4 regions of the Janthinobacterium sp. GMG1 genome follow, and region 4 is predicted to be linked to each of the others. Evidence: predicted binding sites of a transcription regulator. Region 4 holds the regulator's gene; each other region holds the start of a gene.
The links. The regulator sigma-54, encoded in region 4, starts transcription at its own class of promoters, with help from an activator protein. The targets are predictions, from matches to a motif close to TGGCANGNAANCTGCTTT.
Positions count from the first base shown of each region.

Region 1 (5,119 bases), 240 kb from region 4:
GCGGGCGGCGAGCGGGTCTCCATCCTCAAGCAACGCCGCTATGCGCGCACGCCCGGCCTCGAGCGCTGGCTGCGGCGCCTGCCGCAGGCGGCAAAGCTCGACCACCTGCTGCTGCAATCGGGCTTGTCCTGGTCGGTGGCGCAGTTCCTGGGCGGCGCGGGCGGCTTGCTGCTGCTGGCGCTGCTGTGGCTGGTCATCTGGCCCATGCCGCTGCCGGGTGCCTTGCTGCTGCTGGGCGTGGCCGGCGGCGGGCCGTGCATGGTCGTGCTGCGCGCGCGCGCGGCGCGGTTGAAAAAGATCGAGGTGCAATTGCCGGAAGCGGCCGATTTCCTGGCCCGCGCGCTGCGCGCCGGGCACTCGTTTTCGAATGTGCTGCAGATGGTCGGTGATGAACTCAATGAGCCGATCAGCGGCGAATTCAAGATGGCGCACGAAGAGATCAATTACGGCGTGCCGATGAACGAGGCGCTGCAAAACCTGGCCGCGCGCATTCCGCTGACGGACTTGCGCTACCTCGTCATCGCCGTGCTGGTGCAGCGCGAATCGGGCGGGAATCTGGCCGAGGTGCTGGTCAGCATCGCCCGCATCATCCGCGCCCGCTTGAAGCTGCTGGGGCAGGTGCGCGTGCTGTCGGCCGAGGGGCGCATGTCGGCCTGGGTGCTGGGGCTGATGCCGGTGGTGATGATAGGCGTCATGGCACTGGTCAACCCGCAATACATCCGCCTGCTGTGGACCGATCCCAGCGGCATCAAATTGCTGTGGTACGCGGCCGGCATGGTGGCGCTGGGTGTCGTGTGGATGCGCAACGTCATCCGTATCAGGATATAAAACAGGAGGTCGCATGAGCGGTGCACAACTGCTGTTTCTCGTGATCGTCTTTGCCGTGGTGGTGGCGCTGGCCCTGCTGGCATGGGTGATCTTCTTTCCCGGCACCTTGCGCCAGCGCCTGTTCGGTTCCATGGCGCCGGCCGCCAGCGAGGCGGTGGCCGACTCTGGCTGGGTGGAGCGCGTGGCGCGCGTGGCGCAGCCGTTCAGCAAGCTTTCTCTGCCGGAAGAGGGCTGGGAGCGCTCGCCGCTGCGCACGCGCTTCATGAACGCGGGCTGGCGCCAGGCCAGCGCGCCGGCCCTGTACTTTGCGGCGAAAACCGTGCTGGCCCTGCTGTTTCCCACCGTGCTGGGCCTGTACGCGGCCAGCGCCATGGCGGCGCAGTTGCGCAGCGTGCTGCTCTTGCTGCTGTGCGTCAGTGCCACCGTCGGTTACTACCTGCCAAACCTGGTGCTGGCCAGCACGGCCAAGCGGCGCCAGCGCGACATCTTTGAAAACATCCCCGATGCGCTCGACTTGCTGACCGTGTGCGTGGAAGCGGGCCTGAGCCTGGAGCGCGCGCTCGTCAAAGTGTCGGGCGAAATCCATATCAAGAGCGTGGTGCTGGCGCAGGAATTGCAACTGGTGCTGATGGAAATGCGCGCCGGCTTTTCCAAGGAAAAGGCGCTGCGCAACCTGGCCCTGCGCAGCGGCGTGGAAGACGTCGACACTCTGGTCGCCATGCTGATTCAATCGGAACGTTTCGGCACCAGCATGGGCGATTCGCTGCGCGTGCATTCGGAAAACCTGCGCGGCAAGCGCAGCCTGCTGGCCGAGGAGGCGGCAGCGAAGATCGCCCTGAAACTGCTGTTCCCGCTGATCTTTTGCGTCTTTCCCACCCTCATGCTGGTGCTCATGGGGCCGGCCGTGATCGAAGTCTATCGCGTGCTCGTGCCGGCCATGGCCAACCGCTGAAAGGAGCTATCATGCGCTTGACGATTTCCCGCCTGGCCGCCGCCTGCGCCTGCCTGGGCCTGGCCGCCTGCACCACGCAGCTGGCCCACGCGCCGCTGCCGCAGTGGCCTGACGCCGATGCCGCCTACGTGGCGGGGCGCCAGCATTTCGAGCGGGGCGACTTGCCTGCCGCGCAAGCGGCCTATGAACAGGCGTTGCGCGCCGCACCGCGCCATGTGAATGCGCGCAACGGCCTGGCCGTGCTGCATGCGCAGCGCGGTGAACACGATGCGGCGATCGCCCATTGGCTGGCCTTGACGCGGGAGGCCAGTCCGCCGCAGCCGCAGCAGGCGTATCTGTTCAGCAATCTCGGTCACGCCTATTCCCTGAGCGGGCGCGATGCGCAAGCGTTGACGGCGCTGGAACAGGCGTGTCTGCTCGACCCGCTCAATGCGCTGGCCTGGCAGCACCTGGCGCAAGTGCTGGAACGGCTGGGACAGCACGCGCGCGCCGTCGTCATGCGGCGCCAGGCGCAGAGCCTGCAGGAACATGACTTACGGCGCGACCTGGCCGTCTTGCGCAGCGAGGCGCCGCCGCAGGCTGTGCCCGTGGCCGCGCCGCTGCCGGATGCGCCTGCCATGGCGCGCATCGACATCACGCAAACCGACGGAATGGCGCGCTTGCAGCGCGTGCCGGTGGCCGCGCGCGGCGTGCTTGCTGCCATGGCGGAGCGGTCCATGCCGGCCGCTGCCGTGACCCGTCCGCGCCTGGAAATTGTGAACGGCAATGGCGTGCCCGGCCTGGCCGCAGCGCTGGCGCGCAGCCTGGCCGGTGCTCCCGTGCAGGTGGTGCGCTTGGCCAATGAAACCAGTTTCCAGGTGGCGCGCACGCGCGTCGAGTACCGGCCCGCGCAGGAGCAGGCGGCGCGTCAGCTGGCCCGCCAGCTGGGGCTGCAGGTACAAACCCAGGTGCAGACCCAGGCCGCCGATTGCCCCGCCAGCGAGCTGCGCTTGGTGCTGGGGCGCGACCTGAGCGATCCGGCCATGCTGCACCGCTATTATCTGCAGCAACTGCAGCTGGCGCGCCAGGCGCTGGCGCGGCTCGGTTAACACGTTCTTGCCTGCATAAAAAACGCGGCGCCTTTGCGGGTGCCGCGTGTTGTTGGCATGCCGGTGTCTAGCTTGGCCGGCGGCGGCGCGTAAAAGCCAGGCCAGCCAGTCCCGTGCCCAGCAGGAACAGCGTGCCTGGTTCGGGCACGACCAGGGGATCGATGACGACGATATCGGTGCGCGTGGATTTCGAAAAGTTCAAGGTATAGCTGCCGGCCGGCAGGGCGAAATTCGAGGTCAGGGAAAACATCGCAAAGCCATTCGTGAAGGCGCGCCCGCTGGCCGGGTCATTCGTGCCGGCCGTCATGTTCAGGCTGAACGGGTCGAGGCTGCCGGCGCCATGGTTGCCGTTGATGTCGCTGCCATTGTTGGCATCGCCATCGGGCGCGAACTGGAAGATCACGCCGTCGGCATTCGCTTTCGACAGGCAACCGACGGGACTGGCGCTGTTGCACGAGATATTGAAGATATCCATGATCGATACGTTCGACTTGTCGCCCATGGTCGTGACGTTGGCCAGTAGGTCGCGCCGTCCCATGAAGCTGAAGGTGATGAAGCCGGCGCTCGACAGGGTCAGGTTGACGGAGCCGGTGAGCGTGTCGCCGGCTGTGGAGGACGCCGCCCCCACCGTGTTGCGTTGCGCTTCCGACACGGCGCTGACGGTGGAACCGGCGGCAGTGAGCATGTTGCCGAAGGAATGCGCATCGCCGCGCGCGAATTCCAGCGCGGCGGTGGGCGCATAGTGGTTTTGCGGCGAGGCGCCGCAGCCGGCGCCGGAGCACACTTGCAGCACGTCGGCGTTGGCGGCCGGGCCCGTATTGACGGCGCGCGGATTGACGGCCACGCCGCCCTGAAAGAAGGCGCTGTCGCTGGCATTGCGATTGGCGCCGGCCAACGACAAGGTGCCGGCACTCGTGGTGATGCGGAAATTGTTTAATTCATTGACGGCCAGGCCGTACGCGCCGGCATGCACCTGGCCGCTGGCCAGCAGGCTCGCCGCCGCCAGTGCGCCCAGCCAGCCCAGGGTCTTGCTTCGTGTGTTATCGACGTTCATCGCAGCCTCTTATCGTGGTCAGTCTCGGAAAATCCGGGGGCAAGGAATCCAGTTCGACTTGCCTGGATTCATCTTGTAGACAGTGATAAGCAGCTTGCGTGCCACACAAAAAAAGCATATTGAATCAAACACTTGCGCAAAGCGGACTGAACTGGAGAGGGCAAAGTGTAAGAAAGGCCGACGCCGCTTGGCGGGTGGCGCCGGCCAGCCTCAGGTGCCCCGGTGATAGCCGAGGTGGCCGCCCGAATTGCGTGCGCAGCCGCAACCGATGCGCGCCACTTCCTCGCCTTCCGTCAATTTCCAGTTGGTAATCGTCGTGTGATTCCAGTCGATGTCGCTTTTCTTGACAGGTTTTACCGTCAAGATGCGTGCTTCCGCATCCGTGTACTCCATCAGCTCTTCGTCGTCGGCGATGTCGAAATGGCGGTGGATCAGGGAAATGCCGAAGCGGTCGAGTGCGCCATAGCGTTGCAGCACGTCGCGCAGTTCGCGAAAGCAGGCGAGATCGCCGGGCAGCAGCGGATCGACGGCAGAAATATCGGCGACGGGCTGCCATTGCATGGCGTGGATGTTCAGGCTGTGCATGATGTCCTCCTGTGCCCCTTGTATCAAGCCCAGGCTGCCAAAGGGGCCTGGCACGCCTGGTGACATGCCCATCGTGGCCGCAATGCCGCTGCGGTGCTTGCGCCAGATCAAAGGTGCGGCACATCGCCTCTCGCTGATCATTGCCCGGTAAAATAGGCCATGGCAAACAAAACCCCCATCTTCCCCGGCGCGCGCACGGGCCGCGGCCAGGTCCTGGCCGTGCTGCTGTCGAACCGCGACCAGTCCGGCGCCGAACCGCTGCAAGGCCGCGTCTCGTTGGCCGCTATCGTCAAGGCACTGAAACGCAAATACCACTGGCCGATTGAAACGCACAGTTTCCCCGCGAATACGCAGGACGGCCGCGCCAGCTGGGCGACCGTCTACAGCTTGCCGGAAAAGGTCATTGAGACCGCGCTGGACAGCGGCGGCCGGGAGTGGCTGGAGAGCCGGACAGTAGCCGGGCGGCGCTGAGCGCGCCGCAGTACGCTATTCGAGCCGGAAGCCGACCTTCAGCGTGACCTGGAAGTGCGCCACCTTGCCATCGACGATATGGCCCCGCGATTCCGTCACTTCATACCAATCCATGTGCTTGACCGTCAGCGCCGCCTTGGC
Region 1 is NZ_JAXQNT010000002.1:351,383-356,501, forward strand. Features, by position in the region: gene SJI03_RS06570 (type II secretion system F family protein) at 1-828, shown strand, start outside; gene SJI03_RS06575 (type II secretion system F family protein) at 842-1,780, shown strand; gene SJI03_RS06580 (LytR C-terminal domain-containing protein) at 1,792-2,868, shown strand; gene SJI03_RS06585 (EDSAP-1 family PEP-CTERM protein) at 2,936-3,922, opposite strand; gene SJI03_RS06590 (hypothetical protein) at 4,133-4,507, opposite strand; gene SJI03_RS06595 (hypothetical protein) at 4,667-4,978, shown strand; gene SJI03_RS06600 (dodecin) at 4,994-5,119, opposite strand, start outside.
Region 1: the regulator sigma-54 is predicted to act here: its motif matches at 4,009-4,026, upstream of SJI03_RS06585 (EDSAP-1 family PEP-CTERM protein).

Region 2 (5,119 bases), on a different contig from region 4:
CCTCATGCACGACGCGGGCGGCCGCGCCGATGTCGGCATCGGCATGGCTGCCCAGGTTTTCCTGGGTAAAGTCGATCAATCGCGCTTCGCGTTGCAGCAGTGCCAGCAATTGCAGGGCGGCATCGGGCGTCGCTTCTTTCAGGATGACGGGCGCGGCAGCTGGCGTCGGCACGGGAGCAGGCGCCGGGGCCACGGGAGCGACGGGTGCAGCCTCGGGCAGGGACAGTTTTTCCACGCGGGCCGCATAGGCGGCGTCCGACAGTGTGCTGAAGAAGGCGCCGAAAGCCAGCGGGATACGGCGCCAGAACGATGGGTGGGACGATGAAGTGCTCATAGGGAACTCGTTTCTCTGATCTGTAGGGAGGCGTCGGCGGCGCGCCCGGTGGCGGGGCCGCTTCGCAAGGTAGTGCCATGTGCGGGGCCAATAGGGCCTGCTGCGTTTGCCCGCATGATACCAGCTACCGGGCCGGCGCCAAAGTCGCCGCCCCCCAGGCTGCCGGCCATAGGCGTGGTTTTTCTTTGTTCCTGCGCAAGGAAACGCTCGATTTCATGCCGCTTCGACTAGAATCGCGCATTATCTTTTTGCATGACCTGGATGCCATGTCTACCGACTTTTCCCCCGACTTTTCCCTATATCTGGCCAGCAGCACCTACATCGACAGCGACCATCCAGCCGTGCGCGCCAGGGCGGCCGCATTGGCGGCAGGCGCGGTGGGCGACGCCGCCATCGCGGCCCGCTGCTTTGCCTTCGTGCGCGACGAAGTGGCCCACAGCTGGGACTACCAGCGCAATCCCGTTACCTGCCGCGCTTCCGACGTCTTGCAGCATGGCACCGGCTATTGTTATGCGAAGAGCCATTTGCTGGCCGCGCTGCTGCGCGCCAACGGCATTCCTGCCGGCCTGTGCTACCAGCGCCTGGCTGTCGGCGAAGCGGGGCCGCCGTTTTGCCTGCACGGCTTGAATGCCGTGTATCTGCAAGACTTCGGCTGGTACCGCATCGATGCGCGCGGCAACAAGCCCGGCGTCGATGCCGCCTTCACGCCGCCGCGCGAGCAGCTGGCCTTTCCCGTGCTGGCGCCCGAGGAACGCGACTTGCCGGAAATCTGGCCGGCGCCGTTGCCGCAGGTGGTGGCGTCCCTGACCGCCTATGCCACCGTGCAGGACGTGGCGGCGCACTTGCCCGATATCGAATTGTTGCCTCTACAAAAATAATCCAAAGAAAGAAACCATGAAAAAAATCTGTATTGGCTTGATGGGCCTGATGCTGCTGGCCGGTTGCGGCAGCAAGGGCGAGAGCGGCGGACAATCGAGCGCCGCGCGCCTCGATGGCAAGGAAAAGGGCAGCGAGTTTCTTGCCTATGAACATAATGTCAGCGTCGATACGAATGAGGCGCAAGTGCGGCCCCTGTATGAAAAAGTGGTCGCCGCCTGCAAGGCCGACACGGAAAACGGCTGTCTGCTGCTCGATTCCAGCGTCGACAGCGGCCGCTACGTGCACGCGCGCATCAGCATGCGGGCCAAGCCTGCCGGCATCAAGAAGCTCGTCGCGCTGGTCGCGGCCGAAGGCGACGTCACCAGCCAGGGCACCAAGGTGGAAGACCTGGGGCGTCCCGTGCTCGACAGCAAGAAACGCCTGGAAATGCTCAAGCAGTACCAGGCGCAATTGCAAGACCTGGAAAAGCGCTCGGGAGCTAACGTCGACGCCCTGATCAAGGTGACCAAGGAACTGGCCACCGTGCAAGTGGAACTGGAGCAGGCGACGGCGGCCAACGCGCTGTTGATGCAGCGCATCGATACGGACTTGCTGAACGTCGTCGTCAGTGCCGAAGGCAAGCAATCGTTCTGGCGCCCCGTCAAGCGCGCGCTGGGCAATTTCACGGAAAACCTGTCGGAAGGCGTGGCCAACGCCATCACGGCCATGGCCTATATCCTGCCGTGGCTGATCGCTTTCGTGCTGCTGTTCCCACTGGGACGCAAGGGCTGGCGCCGCTTGAGAGGCGTGCCGCGCAAGGATTAACTTCCTCGGCGCACTGTTTTACGGCAATTTGAAACCTGGCTGCACAGTCCTTGTGCAGCCAGGTTTTTTTTCGTGCGGCGACAGCGGCGTGCACCATGCTGGACGCCTGTTGGCGCTGGCATGCATTCTGCTTTAACAACATCGCAGGCTTAGCTCGACCCCCACGAACCCATCACAGGAGTCCCCATGTCACGACGCATCATCCTGAAAGCGACCGCCGCCGGCGCACTGGCCCTGGCCACGTCCACTTACATGCAGGCAGCCTTTGCCGCCGATACGATCAAGGTGGGCATTTTGCACTCCCTGTCGGGCACCATGGCCATTTCCGAAACGTCGCTGAAAGACGTGGCTTTGATGACGATCGCCGAGATCAATGCCAAGGGCGGCGTGCTGGGCAAGAAGCTGGAAGCCGTCGTCGTCGATCCGGCATCGAACTGGCCTTTGTTCGCGGAAAAAGCGCGCCAGCTGGTGACGCAGGATAAAGTAGCAGTCGTGTTCGGCTGCTGGACGTCCGTGTCGCGCAAGTCGGTGTTGCCTGTGTTTAAGGAACTCAACAGCCTGCTGTTTTACCCGGTGCAATACGAGGGCGAGGAGCTGGAAAAGAACGTGTTTTACACGGGCGCCGCGCCCAACCAGCAGGCGATCCCGGCCGTGGAATACCTGATGAGCAAGGATGGCGGCGGCGCCAAGCGCTTCGTGCTGCTGGGCACGGATTACGTGTATCCGCGCACCACCAACAAGATCCTGCGCGCCTTCCTGAAAAGCAAGGGCGTCAAGGATAGCGATATCAGCGAGGTCTACACGCCGTTCGGCCATGCCGATTATCAAACCATCGTCGCCAACATCAAGAAGTTTTCCACGGGCGGCAAGACGGCCGTCATTTCCACCATCAATGGCGACTCCAACGTGCCGTTCTACAAGGAACTGGGCAATGCCGGCCTGAAGGCCACGGACGTGCCTGTCGTCGCGTTTTCCGTCGGCGAGGAAGAGTTGCGCGGCATCGATACCAAGCCCTTGCTTGGCCACCTGGCGGCATGGAATTACTTTGAATCCGTCAAGAATCCCGTGAATACGGCCTTCATCAAGCAGTGGAAGGCCTATGCCGTGGCGCAAAAGCTGCCGAACGCGGGTTCGGTCGTGACGAACGACCCGATGGAAGCGACCTATGTCGGCATCCACATGTGGGCGCAAGCCGTGGAAAAGGCGAAATCGACGGACACGGACAAGGTGATCGCCGCCATGGCCGGCCAGAGCGTCAAGGCGCCGTCGGGCTTCACCCTGACCATGGATGCGACCAATCACCACCTGCACAAGCCCGTGATGATCGGCGAGATCAAGGCTGATGGGCAATTCAATGTCGTGTGGAAAACCAAGGAACCGATACGCGCCCAGCCGTGGAGCCCGTTCATCAAGGGCAATGAGGGCAAGCAAAAGCTGTAAAGAGCCACGCCAGCGCCATCGGGCAATGCGTCCGGTGGTGCCGACCATCAACGCTTTTCCGGGATATCAATGAGGCTATTCACATCGCAGCTGGTCTTCGCCTGCCTGTGCCTGTCATCCATGGCCCAGGCCGCCATCGATCCATCCTTGCTCAAACCGCTGGCCGGCGACGACCCCGATGCCAGGGTCGCCGCCGTCGCGCAGATCGCCGCCCTGGCCACGCCCGAGGCCGACCGTGTGCTGCAAGCCTTGCAGGGCGATGCCCTGTATGCCGCACCCGACGGCACGGTGTATATCGTCGACGGTGAACGGGCATATGACCCGGCAAGCGGCAAGAACGTGCCGTTGCCGGACGGCATCGATGGCGTGATGGTCAACAACCGCTTGCGCTCGGCCGTGGCGGGGGCCTTGTCGGGCTTGCAGCTGCTGGCGCCGGAGCGGGCCACGCGCCTGGCAGCCGCGCAGGCCTTGCAAAAGGCGGTTGATCCCGCGCAGCTTCCCCTGATCCGCAAGGCGCTGGCGCAGGAAAACGATGCTGAGATTAAACAGATATTGCAGGTGCTGATCGCCAGCGCCAACCTGCATGCGCCCGACGCGGCCACACGCAAGCAAGCTGTGGAAGCGCTGGCCGGCAGCAGCGATGCGCGCCTGCTGCCCGTGCTGCAAGCCATGCTGGAGAAGGGCGGTGAGCCGGACGAGGCCGTGCAGCTGGCCGCCATCGAAACCATGCGCCAGATCAAGGGACGGGTGGCGCGCATGGAATTCGCCGGCAATGTGTTCTACGGCATCTCTCTGGGCAGCGTGCTGCTGCTGGCCGCGCTGGGGCTTGCCATCACCTTTGGCTTGATGGGCATTATCAACATGGCGCACGGCGAATTGCTGATGATAGGCGCTTACACGACCTACCTGTGCCAGTTGTTCTTCCGCAACTTCCTGCCTGGCCTGCAGGATGCGTATCTGCTGGCTGCGCTGCCGGCTGCCTTCCTCGTCGCCGGGCTGGTGGGCGTGGCGCTCGAGCGCACGGTGATCCGCTGGCTGTATGGCCGGCCGCTGGAAACCCTGCTGGCCACCTGGGGCATCAGCTTGATCCTGATGCAGGCCGTGCGCACCATCTTCGGCGCGCAAAACGTGGAAGTGGCCAACCCGGCCTGGATGTCGGGCGGTGTCACCGTGCTGGGCGGCCTCGTGCTGCCGTACAACCGGCTGGCCATCATCGGCTTTGCCGTCGTTGTCGTGGTGGCCGTGTGGTTGATTTTGAACAAGACGCGCCTGGGCCTGTTCGTGCGGGCTGTAACACAAAACCGCCGCATGGCCGATTGCGTGGGCGTGGCGACGGGCAAGGTCGACATGCTGACCTTCGGCCTCGGTTCCGGCATCGCGGGCCTGGGTGGCGTGGCCCTGTCGCAGCTGGGCAATGTAGGGCCGGACCTGGGCCAAAGCTACATCGTCGATTCTTTCATGGTGGTGGTGCTGGGCGGCGTGGGCCAGCTGGCTGGTACGGTGATCGCCGCGCTGGGCCTGGGCGAAGTCAACAAATTCCTCGAACCGGTGGCGGGCGCCGTGCTGGCGAAGATCGCCATTCTCGTGTTCATCATCATATTCATCCAGCGCCGGCCGCAGGGCCTGTTTGCCATGAAGGGACGCAGCGTCGAATGATTACCT
Region 2 is NZ_JAXQNT010000018.1:14,462-19,580, reverse strand. Features, by position in the region: gene SJI03_RS28090 (DUF2760 domain-containing protein) at 1-334, opposite strand, end outside; gene SJI03_RS28085 (transglutaminase family protein) at 601-1,212, shown strand; gene SJI03_RS28080 (DUF4349 domain-containing protein) at 1,229-2,017, shown strand; gene urtA (urea ABC transporter substrate-binding protein) at 2,204-3,457, shown strand; gene urtB (urea ABC transporter permease subunit UrtB) at 3,527-5,113, shown strand; gene urtC (urea ABC transporter permease subunit UrtC) at 5,110-5,119, shown strand, end outside.
Region 2: the regulator sigma-54 is predicted to act here: its motif matches at 2,134-2,151, upstream of urtA (urea ABC transporter substrate-binding protein).

Region 3 (5,119 bases), on a different contig from region 4:
CACAGCCGGCCCCGTGCCGCCGCCCAGCATGGTGGTCACGCCGCTCATCAGGGCTTCCTCGATCTGCTGCGGGCAGATGAAGTGAATGTGGGTGTCGACGCCGCCGGCCGTGACGATCAGGCCTTCGCCGGCGATGATCTCCGTGGCGCCGCCGATGGCCAGGGTCACGCCGGGCTGGATATCCGGATTGCCCGCCTTGCCAATGCCGAAAATCAACCCATTTTTCAAGCCGATGTCGGCTTTGACGATGCCCCAGTGGTCGAGGATGACGGCATTCGTGATGACGGTGTCCATCACCTCGGCCGCGCAACGCTGCGACTGGCCCATGCCGTCGCGGATCACCTTGCCGCCGCCGAATTTCACTTCTTCGCCATAGATCGCGTAGTCATGCTCGATCTCGATGAACAGTTCCGTGTCGGCCAGGCGGATGCGGTCGCCCCTGGTGGGGCCGAACATCTCGGCATACGCGCTGCGGGGAATGCTGGCCATCTCAATCCTTTCCCGGTGGTGTGTCTTGCAGTTCGCCCATCACTGCGCCATTGAAGCCGTAGACCTTGCGCTCGCCCGCCAGCGCCACCAGTTCCACCGTGCGCTGCTGGCCCGGCTCGAAGCGCACGGCCGTGCCGGCCGTGATGTTCAGGCGCATGCCGTAGGCGCGCCAGCGCTCGAAGGCCAGCGCCGGGTTGACTTCAAAAAAGTGGAAGTGCGAGCCTACCTGGATCGGCCGATCGCCCCGGTTGGCCACCACCACGGTGGCCGTGGCGCGCCCGGCATTCAAGCTGATTTCGCCTTCTTCCAATTGGTATTCGCCTGGGGTCATGAGGAGCTCCTTCTCAAAAGACTACGGTATCGGGTGGTGCACGGTCACCAGCTTGCTGCCATCGGGGAAGGTCGCTTCCACCTGGATATCGGGGATCATCTCGGCGATGCCATCCATGACGTCGGCGCGCGACAGAATTTTTGTCCCGTCCGACATCAGCTGCGCCACCGACTTGCCATCGCGCGCGCCTTCCATGATGGCGGCGCTGATCAGGGCCACCGCTTCCGGATAATTCAATTTCAAGCCGCGCGCCAGGCGCCGTTCGGCCAGCAGCGCGGCCGTAAAAATGAGCAGCTTGTCTTTTTCTCGGGGAGTCAGGTCCATGTTTTTCCTTGCGCTTCTTTCCTGATTAAGTGTTCCAGATGCGGGGCACGACGGCATCGCGTCCCAGCATGGCGGGGCGCAGCAGCTGCCATGCGGCCAGCATGACGCGGCGCGCCGCTTCGCTGTCGCCGCACAGCAGGCGCACCGCCACCAGCGATTTCATGTGCGTGGCGCCAAACACGGCGCCGGCCGGCACGGCGATCTCGCGCACGGCCGCCAGCACGGCGGGAGAAACAGGCACGCCGACGGCGATCAGGGTGGCGCACACCGTGTGTCCTCCCAGGCCCAGGGGGCTGGCCATCAGTGCGCCGCCCGCGGCCAGCACGCCCTGCTCCCACCACAGCAGCTTGCCGCCGCGGCGGATCTGCACCTGCTGATCGATGCTGCCCGTGTTGAAAATTTCGCCCGAGGCGCTGCGTCCCAGGCAGACGATGTCGCAGCCGATGTAGCTGGCGTCCGGCGCCAGCTCCACCTCGTGGCGCAGGCGCACGCAGGCCTGGTCGAAGAAGATGCTCTCCTGCGGCAGCCACTCGATGGCCGCGCCGCTGCCGGCGCGCAGCACGATGCGCTGGCCCGAGACATGGTCGTTGGCGCGGTACCACTTGGCGGCGCCCGGCGACGTGAGCAAGGCGCGCGCGCCCTCGCCCACCGTGGCGTCGACGGCCAGCTGGTCGCCGCCCACGACGCCGCCCGGTGGATGGATGATGATGGCGTGGCAGACGGCGTCGCCTTCCGGATACAGGGGCTTTTGCACGCGCAGGGGGCCACTGTGCGTGCGCTCGACGAGGCGGCTGACGCCATCGTGCAGCGCAAAGCCCAGGCGCAAATGCGCCTGCCAGGCGCTGTGCGCACTGGCTTCATTCGGCGTGACTGGACGGGTACTGTCTGGCATGCGGAGCAATCGCGTAAATAAGCGATTACCTAAGCAGGATATGTGCCAGCATCAGGGAAAGGAAAAGTGAGAATCGTGCACCGCGCTGCAGCGGATGCACCGGCATGGTGCATTGGCCGCACCGCAGTGCTTGCCTCCTACGCCACGCCCAGGGTGCGCCGTTCGCGCAGCAAGGCCGTGAACGCTTCGGCAGCCAGGGGACGGCTGAAGTAATAGCCCTGCATTTCATCGCAGCCGTGTTCCGTCAGGAAGTCGACCTGTGCGCGCGTTTCCACGCCTTCGGCGATGACGCGCATGTCCAGGTTGTGCGCCAGCGAGATGACGGAGCGGGCGATGGCCGCGTCGCTGCTGCTGGTGGTGACGTCGTCGACGAAGGATTTGTCGATTTTCAGCACGTCGATGGGAAAGCGTTTCAGGTAGCCCAGGCTGGAATAGCCGGTGCCGAAATCGTCGAGCGAAATGCCCACGCCGATATCCTTCAGGCGCGTGAGGGCCGCCACGGCCTTGTCCGGGTCGCCCATCACCGTGCTTTCCGTGATTTCAATGCCCAGGCAGGCGGGTGCGATGCCGTACTTGCGCAAGACCGCCTCGACGAACGGCACCGTGCGGTCTTGCGCGAACTGTTTGCCGGACAGGTTGACGGCCACCTTGACGCTGCCCAGGCCCGCATCGTGCCAGGCGCGGATTTGCGCGCACACGCTTTCCAGCACCCATTCGCCGATGGCCGTGATCAAGCCGTATTCCTCGGCCAGCGCGATGAACAGGCCGGGCGGCACCTTGCCCAGCACCGGATTATCCCAGCGCAGCAAGGCTTCCGCGCCCAGCAAGGCGCCCGTGCGCAAGCACATCTGCGGCTGGTAGTGCACTTCGAATTCATCGCGGCCGATGGCGCCGCGCAGCTGCTGCTGCATCGCAAGGCGGGCGCGGATATCGCTGCCCATGCGCTCCGTGAAGAAGGCGTAATGGTCGCGCCCCATTTCCTTGGCGCGCACCAGGGCCGTGTCGGCGTGGCGCAGCACGTCGTCGAGGCTGTCGCCGTCGGCCGGGCACATGGCGATGCCGATACTGGTCGTCAGCGCCAGGCGCTCGCCATCGACGCTGAGTTCTTCGCGCAAGCCGGCCAGGATGGTTTGCGCCAGCGCAAGCGTGCGCCCCAGCAGGGCATCGTCCTGCAGCAGTATCTGGAATTCGTCACCGCCCTGGCGCACCACCGTGTCGCCTTCGCGCACGCAGCCGGACAGGAAACGCGCCACCACTTGCAGCGCCTTGTCGCCCACGGCCTGGCCGTGCGAATCGTTGATGTTCTTGAAGCGGTCCAGGTCCAGGCACATCAACACCACTTGCTGGCTGTCGCGCTGGGCGTTCGCGCGCGCCTGCTCGAAGCGCTCGCGCAGCAGCACGCGGTTCGGCAAGCCCGTCAGCGCGTCGTGGTAGGAGAGGAAATCGATCAGATGCTGCTCGGCCTTGCGCTCGCTGATGTCGAGGAAGACGCCGATGTAATTGACGACGGCGCCATCAGGCCCGTGCACGGTGGAGGCGCTGAGCAGGCAGGGATAGGTGTCGCCGCTCTTGCGCCGCGTCTGCACCTCGCCCGACCAGCAACCGCTGCTGCGCAGGCCCTGGCGCAAGGCCAGCAGCACCGCTTCGCCCGTGTGTTCGGCATGCAGGCGCATGATGTCCGTGCCCACCACTTCCTGCGCCGCGTAGCCGGTGATGCGGGTAAAGGCGGGATTGGCCGTGACGATGACGCCGGCCGGATTCGTGATCAGGATGGCGTCCTGGGTCGCTTCGAAGACTTGGCCCGACAGGCGCAGCAATTCTTCATTGGCGCGGCGGATCTGCACTTCGCGCGCCAGGGTGCTGGCCACCTGTTCCAGTTCGGCCGTGCGTTCGGCCACCCTCCGCTCAAGGTTGGCGCGCTCCTGCGCCAGTTGCAGCTGCGCCCGCGCCAGGCGCACGTGGGCGTCCGTGCGGGCCAGGATTTCCTCGGCCTGGAAGGGCTTGGCGATGAAATCGACGGCGCCCAGCGCGAAGCCGCGCACCTTGTCGTCCGTATCGTACTGCGCCGACAGGAAGATCACCGGCACCTGGCGCAGGGACGGTATCTCCTTCAGGCGCCGGCACACTTCAAAGCCGTCGAGGCCCGGCATGCGCACGTCGAGCAGGATCAGCTCCGGCGGGCGCGCCTGGGCCGTCCACAGGGCCAGTTCGCCGTTCGGCGCCTGGCGCACCGCATAGCCGGCGCCGCCCAGCAAATCGCTCAACAGCTTCAGCGAAGCCGGCGTATCTTCAACGATCAGTACTTCGCCCTTCGAATTCACTTCCGAAAAATCGCGGTGCATGTAGCAGTTCTCTCAGCTTTGGATGAGGCGCGGCGATCAGTTGCCGCGCTGGACAAGACATTTCTTTGCGATGAACTACGTACTATCATCATAATCTTTATTGCAATTTAGCACCATCCATCGGCGCCACTTAGTCCGTCTTTTCAGCGAAACCGATGTTGTCAGCCCACACTTTTCAAGCGGGCGCCAGCGCGCCCTCATTCTCCAGCAAGTCGCACAGCTGGCGGTATTGATGCTGGTCAAGCATCGCCTGCAGCGGCGCCAGCACGGGCGCGGCGGCCGCCGGCAAGGCGCCCAGCAGCAGTGCTACCCTGGCCAGGTTCAATTCGCGCAGCGCCACCAGCAAGGCCGCGCGCTCGTCCCCGGCCAGCAGCAGCAAGTCTTGCGCCCGCAGTGCCGGTGGCGCCTCGGGCGCCGGCGCCACGGGCTGCGGCACGGGCACCTGCACGGGCGCCTCGGCCGCCTGCGCGGGAATGCTGAAGCGGAAGGTGGCGCCCTGCCCCGGCATCGATTCGACCGTCAGTTCGCCTTTCATCAATTGCACGAATTCGCGCGAGATGGCCAGGCCCAGGCCCGTGCCATCCTTCGGTCCCGCGCTGTCGGCCTGCACGAAGGGTTCGAAAATGCGCTGCTGGTCCTCCGGGGCGATGCCCATGCCCGTGTCGCTGACGGCGAACGACAGCATCCATTGCCCGCCATCGCGCCATTCGCCGCGCACGCGCAAGGTGACTTCGCCGCCGC
Region 3 is NZ_JAXQNT010000005.1:114,583-119,701, reverse strand. Features, by position in the region: gene ureC (urease subunit alpha) at 1-489, opposite strand, end outside; gene SJI03_RS15370 (urease subunit beta) at 491-820, opposite strand; gene SJI03_RS15365 (urease subunit gamma) at 842-1,144, opposite strand; gene SJI03_RS15360 (urease accessory protein UreD) at 1,170-2,036, opposite strand; gene SJI03_RS15355 (EAL domain-containing protein) at 2,174-4,378, opposite strand; gene SJI03_RS15350 (sensor histidine kinase) at 4,554-5,119, opposite strand, start outside.
Region 3: the regulator sigma-54 is predicted to act here: its motif matches at 2,067-2,084, upstream of SJI03_RS15360 (urease accessory protein UreD).

Region 4 (5,119 bases):
CGGCGTCGAGTCGAACAGGGCCAGCAGCGCCCCCATCTGCGCCTCGGGCAGGTAGACATCGGCCAGGCCCGTGTACAGGGCATCGGCCGCGTTGATCGTCAGGCCCGTCAAGCCCAGATACAGGCCCAGCTGGCCGGCCAGGCGGGACAGGAAATAACTGCCGCCCACGTCAGGGAACAGGCCGATATTGACTTCCGGCATGGCCATGCGCGTGCGGCCCGTCACGATGCGCAGGCGATTGCCGGGCCCGGCTTGCGCCACACCCATGCCGCCGCCCATCACCACGCCATCCATCACGGCGATATACGGTTTCGGATAGAAATGGATCACATGATTTAACGCGTATTCTTCCGTAAAGAAATCTTCCAGCAGGGCGCTGCCGCCTTGCGGCGTGGCCAGGCCCGCATCGTAAAAGAAACGAATGTCGCCGCCGGCGCACAGGGCTTTTTCGCTGCTGGAACGGATCACGACGGCGTCCACGTGCGGATCATCGCGCCAGGCCAGCAGGACCGCGCTCAGGGCGCGCACCATCTCCAGCGACAGGGAATTCAAGGCTTTCGGACGGTCGAGCACGATGTGTCCGGTGCGGTTGCGGATGGAGGTCTGGACGAAGTCGCTCATGGCAGGCAGGAAAGAAGTGAAAGTGCAAACATTCTAGCGCCTGCGCGGGGAAGATTGCGTTCAACAGGTCCAGGCGCAAAAAAGGGCGCAAGATGTGCGCCCTTAGTTGATCACAACTGCTGGAAGCGGGTGGCCTTAGACGGCGACGACGGCTTCTTCCTCGGAGTTGTCTGGCAGATGCTTGATCGCCTCTTTACCGTGCCCTTGCACTTTGGTTTTGTATTTCATCACTTGCCTATCGAGCTTGTCGATCAGGGTATCGATCGCGGCGTACAGGTCGTGCGCCAAGCTTTCCACATAGACAGTCTTGCCACTCAAACGCAGGTTGACTTCAGCCTTTTGACGTTTTTCTTTCTCTTTGAGGTTATCCACGGTCAGAATCACGGCGATATCGATGACTTGATCGAAATGACGTTTCACGCGCTCCAGCTTCGTTTGTACGTATTCACGGATGGCTGGTGTCACTTCGAGATGATGTCCGCTGATGGTGAGATTCATACACACTCCTAAAGATGATCGGGTTCGTGCGGTCCATCCTATCCGGCCCGCAGAGGAACCGAAAAAAACTTACAAACACTTACGCAGGCTCACTGGCGGAATTTTCAACGCTTCCCGGTATTTGGCAACAGTACGTCGCGCAATCACCATGCCTTGTTCCCCCAGCATGTCCGCAATCTTACTGTCGGATAAAGGATTTTTAGGGTCTTCTGCTCCTGTCAGTTGCACGATCAATGCCCGTATCGCCGTCGATGACGCTTCGCCCCCCGCTTCGGTGGCGACGTGGCTACCAAAGAAATATTTCAACTCGAACATGCCGTGCGGGGTCAGCATGTACTTTTGAGTTGTTACCCGCGAGATAGTACTCTCGTGTAAACCCAGTGTATCAGCTATTTCACGGAGCACAAGGGGGCGCATGGCAACGGCCCCATGCGAGAAAAAGTTCTTTTGTCTTTCTACTATCGCCTGTGCCACGCGCAGGATGGTGTCGAAGCGCTGGCGCATATTCTTGATCAGCCACTTGGCTTCCTGCAACTGTGCGCCCATGGCGCCCTCGCCCTTGCCCTGCTTGAGCAAGTTGGCGTACATGGCGTTGACACGCAGGCGCGGCATGACGTCGTTGTTCAGGGTCACTTGCCAGCCATTGCGCGCGCGCTTGACGACGACGTCGGGCACCACGTAATCGGACACGTCCGAGGCGAATACGGCACCCGGATGCGGATTGCACTGGCGAATCACCGTCTGCGCCTCGCGCAAGTCTTCATCGTCGCAATCGAGGGCTTTTTTCAGCTTGTTGAAATCGCGCTGGGCAAACCAGGCCAGGTGCTTTTCGACGATGACGAGGGCCATGCGCCGCGTCACCATGGCGATGTGCGGCAAGCGCTTGATTTGCAGCGCCAGGCATTCGGACGCATTGCGCGCGCCCACGCCGGGCGGATCGAAACTTTGCAGCAGCGACAAAGCCGTGCGCATCTCGTCGGCGTCGATTTCCAGCTCTTCCGGCAGGCGTGCCAGGATGTCGTCGAGCGACTCTTCCAGGTAGCCATTGTCGTCGAGCGCGTCGATGATCAGCTCGACCAGCGCGCGATCGCGCAATTCCAGCACCGTCACGCGCATCTGCTCCATCAGGTGCTCGCGCAGGGTGCAGTGATGGGCCTCCAGTTGCGGACGCGAATCTTCATCGTCGGGCGCCTTGCCCCGGCTCGCCTCGCTCCAGTCGCTGTCGCCGCCCTCGGCGGCGGCCGGGCTGTCGCCCGCCTCGCCATCAAAGGTTTCCGCTTCGGCCGGCGCGGCGGGCGCGTCCTGGCCTGGCGGCTGGGGTGGCGCTTCGGCCGGCGCTGCCGTGGAACTCAAGGCCCCGTCGGACAGCAGGCGCAGCGAACGGTCGAGCGGATCGTCGAGGCGTTCAAGCAAGGGATTATCCGTCAGCAATTGCTCGAGTTCCTGGTGCAATTCCAGGGTAGACAATTGCAACAGGCGTATCGATTGCTGCAACTGCGGCGTCAGTGCCAGGTGCTGCGAAGTGCGCAGCTGCAATGATTGTTTCATTGGCTTACATGCGGAAGTGTTCGCCCAGATAGACCCGGCGTACCGACTCGTTCGCGATGATGTCGTCGGGGCGTCCCGACGCCAGCACCGAGCCCTGGTTGATGATGTAGGCACGGTCGCAAATACCCAGCGTCTCGCGCACATTATGATCGGTGATCAGCACGCCGATATTGCGCTCCTTCAAGAAACGCACGATGCGCTGGATCTCGATCACGGCGATCGGATCGACGCCGGCGAACGGCTCGTCGAGCAGCACGAAACGGGGATCGGTGGCCAGCGCACGGGCAATTTCCACGCGGCGGCGTTCGCCACCGGACAGCGACAGCGCCTGGTTCTCGCGCAGCTTTTCAATCTGCAAGTCAGCCAGCAATTTATCCAGCCGCTCCTCGATCTCGGCCTTCGTCAGCGGACGGCCTTCGACGGTCTGGATTTCCAGCACGGCGCGGATATTGTCTTCCACCGTCAGCTTGCGGAAGACGGATGCTTCCTGCGGCAGGTAGGACAGGCCCATCTGCGCGCGGCGGTGGATCGGCAGGCTGGAAATGTCCACGCCGCTGATATCGATGCTGCCGCCATCGGACGGCACCAGGCCGACGATCATGTAGAACGATGTGGTCTTGCCGGCGCCGTTCGGGCCCAGCAAACCCACCACTTCGCCGCATTCGACTTGCAGCGAAACATCATGCACGACTTGCCGCTTGCCATAGGTTTTTTGCAGACCGCGAACGATCAGGGTGCTGCCGCAACGTGTATTGTCCATTATTTCTTTCCTGGCGCGGGCGTGGCCGGCGCTTTCTCCGCTGCCGGCGCCTTGGTCTTCGGCTGGATCACCATGCGCACGCTGCCGCCATCCGCGGTGCTGGTGCCGCTGTTGGAATTTTCCATCGCGAATTCTTCCTTGCGGCTGTCATACGAGATGAAGGCGCCATTCGCCACATCGGTCACTTTCGCGCCTTCCAGGCGCGTCAGCTTGGCTCTGGAAAACAGTTTCACCACTTCCGTCTTGTTGTCGTATTCCACGCGCTCCGCTTCGCCTTCCACCCACAGGTCGCCCGCGCCATCGCGCTTCTGGCGGAAGGTGGCGAGCTTGCCGGGGTCGGCCCAGAAGGTAATGAACTGGTAGCCTTGCGGGTCTTCCGTGATCAGGGCCCGGCCCGCCTTCATGGTCAGGGTACCCTTGACCAGCACGACGTCGCCCGTCAGGGTGCGCACCTGCTTGATGTCATCGACGTGGCCGCTACGTGCCGTGATGACGGCTTCCTTCTCGGAATCGGCCTTCTCGGCATGCGCCCCGCCCATGATGGCCAGGGACAATACGGTCAACAGCAAGATGTTCTTCATAGTATGGTTTCCTTGTTTCATTCTGTCATTTTGCCGCCGCGGCCGGGCGCGGTTTCGGCGGGAGGACCATGCGCAGCGCATTCTGCACTTCCACCACGCCGGTGGCGTTATTCGCCTTCATGCCGACGCCATTGATGCGCGAGGCGCCCGTCAGGATATCGACAGGCACGTCCGTTTCCATTCTTTCCTCATCCGGGAACACCGTCAGCGCTTCCGTCTTGACCGTCAGGTTCTGCGCCTTCGGACTGGCCACGCGGTCGATCACGACCTTGCGGTGCAGTTGCAGCCGCGTATTGTCCTGGTCGATATGCGCCAGCTCCGCATTCATGTTCATCGGCGGCATGCCTGGCGTGAGCTTGCGCACGAAAGGCTGGTCGATATCGGACGAATCGTCCAGCGGATAATGCGTGAGCTTGGTGCCCGACACGATATAGCTGGGCTTACCCGTCAAGTCCATGCGCACCAGGCTGAAATTGGTGATGAAATAGTCAGGCTCATCCAGATGCTTGCTGGCCGTGATGTCCTGGCTATTCTTGTTCATCACCTCGAGCAGCCAAAAGCTGGCCAGCGCGACAACAACCGCGCCCAGCACGGTAAAAATCATGCGCCAGCGATGGGCGCCTCCTGGCTTACGCATAGGGCTTCACTCTTTCAAATGTCACTGGCAAGGCGCGCCTCACTCCAGGAACGGCGCCATGACGCGCGCATAGTTGTCCTGGGCGCGCAGCAGGAATTCGCAGATCTCGCGCACCGCGCCGCGGCCGCCGCCAGCCTGCGTCACATGGTGCGCCAGGCCCTGCACTTCCGGACGCCCGCCCGGCACGCTGACGGCAAAGCCGACGCGTTTCAGGATGGGCGCATCGATGACATCGTCGCCAATATAGCCGCATTGCTCTTCCGTCAAGCCCGTCAGCGCCAGCAGTTCGCGAAACGGCGTCAGCTTGTCGTGGCCGCCCTGATGCACATGGGTAATGCCCAGGTCTTGCGCGCGGCGTGCCGTGATGGCCGAGCGGCGCGCGCTGATGATGGCCGTCTGCACGCCCGATTCCTGCAGCAGCTTGATGCCCAGGCCATCATACACATTAAACGTTTTCATCATCTCGCCGTCCGG
Region 4 is NZ_JAXQNT010000002.1:595,111-600,229, reverse strand. Features, by position in the region: gene SJI03_RS07720 (3-hydroxyisobutyryl-CoA hydrolase) at 1-621, opposite strand, end outside; gene hpf (ribosome hibernation-promoting factor, HPF/YfiA family) at 757-1,119, opposite strand; gene SJI03_RS07710 (RNA polymerase factor sigma-54) at 1,189-2,667, opposite strand; gene lptB (LPS export ABC transporter ATP-binding protein) at 2,672-3,427, opposite strand; gene lptA (lipopolysaccharide transport periplasmic protein LptA) at 3,427-4,008, opposite strand; gene lptC (LPS export ABC transporter periplasmic protein LptC) at 4,034-4,645, opposite strand; gene SJI03_RS07690 (KdsC family phosphatase) at 4,685-5,119, opposite strand, start outside.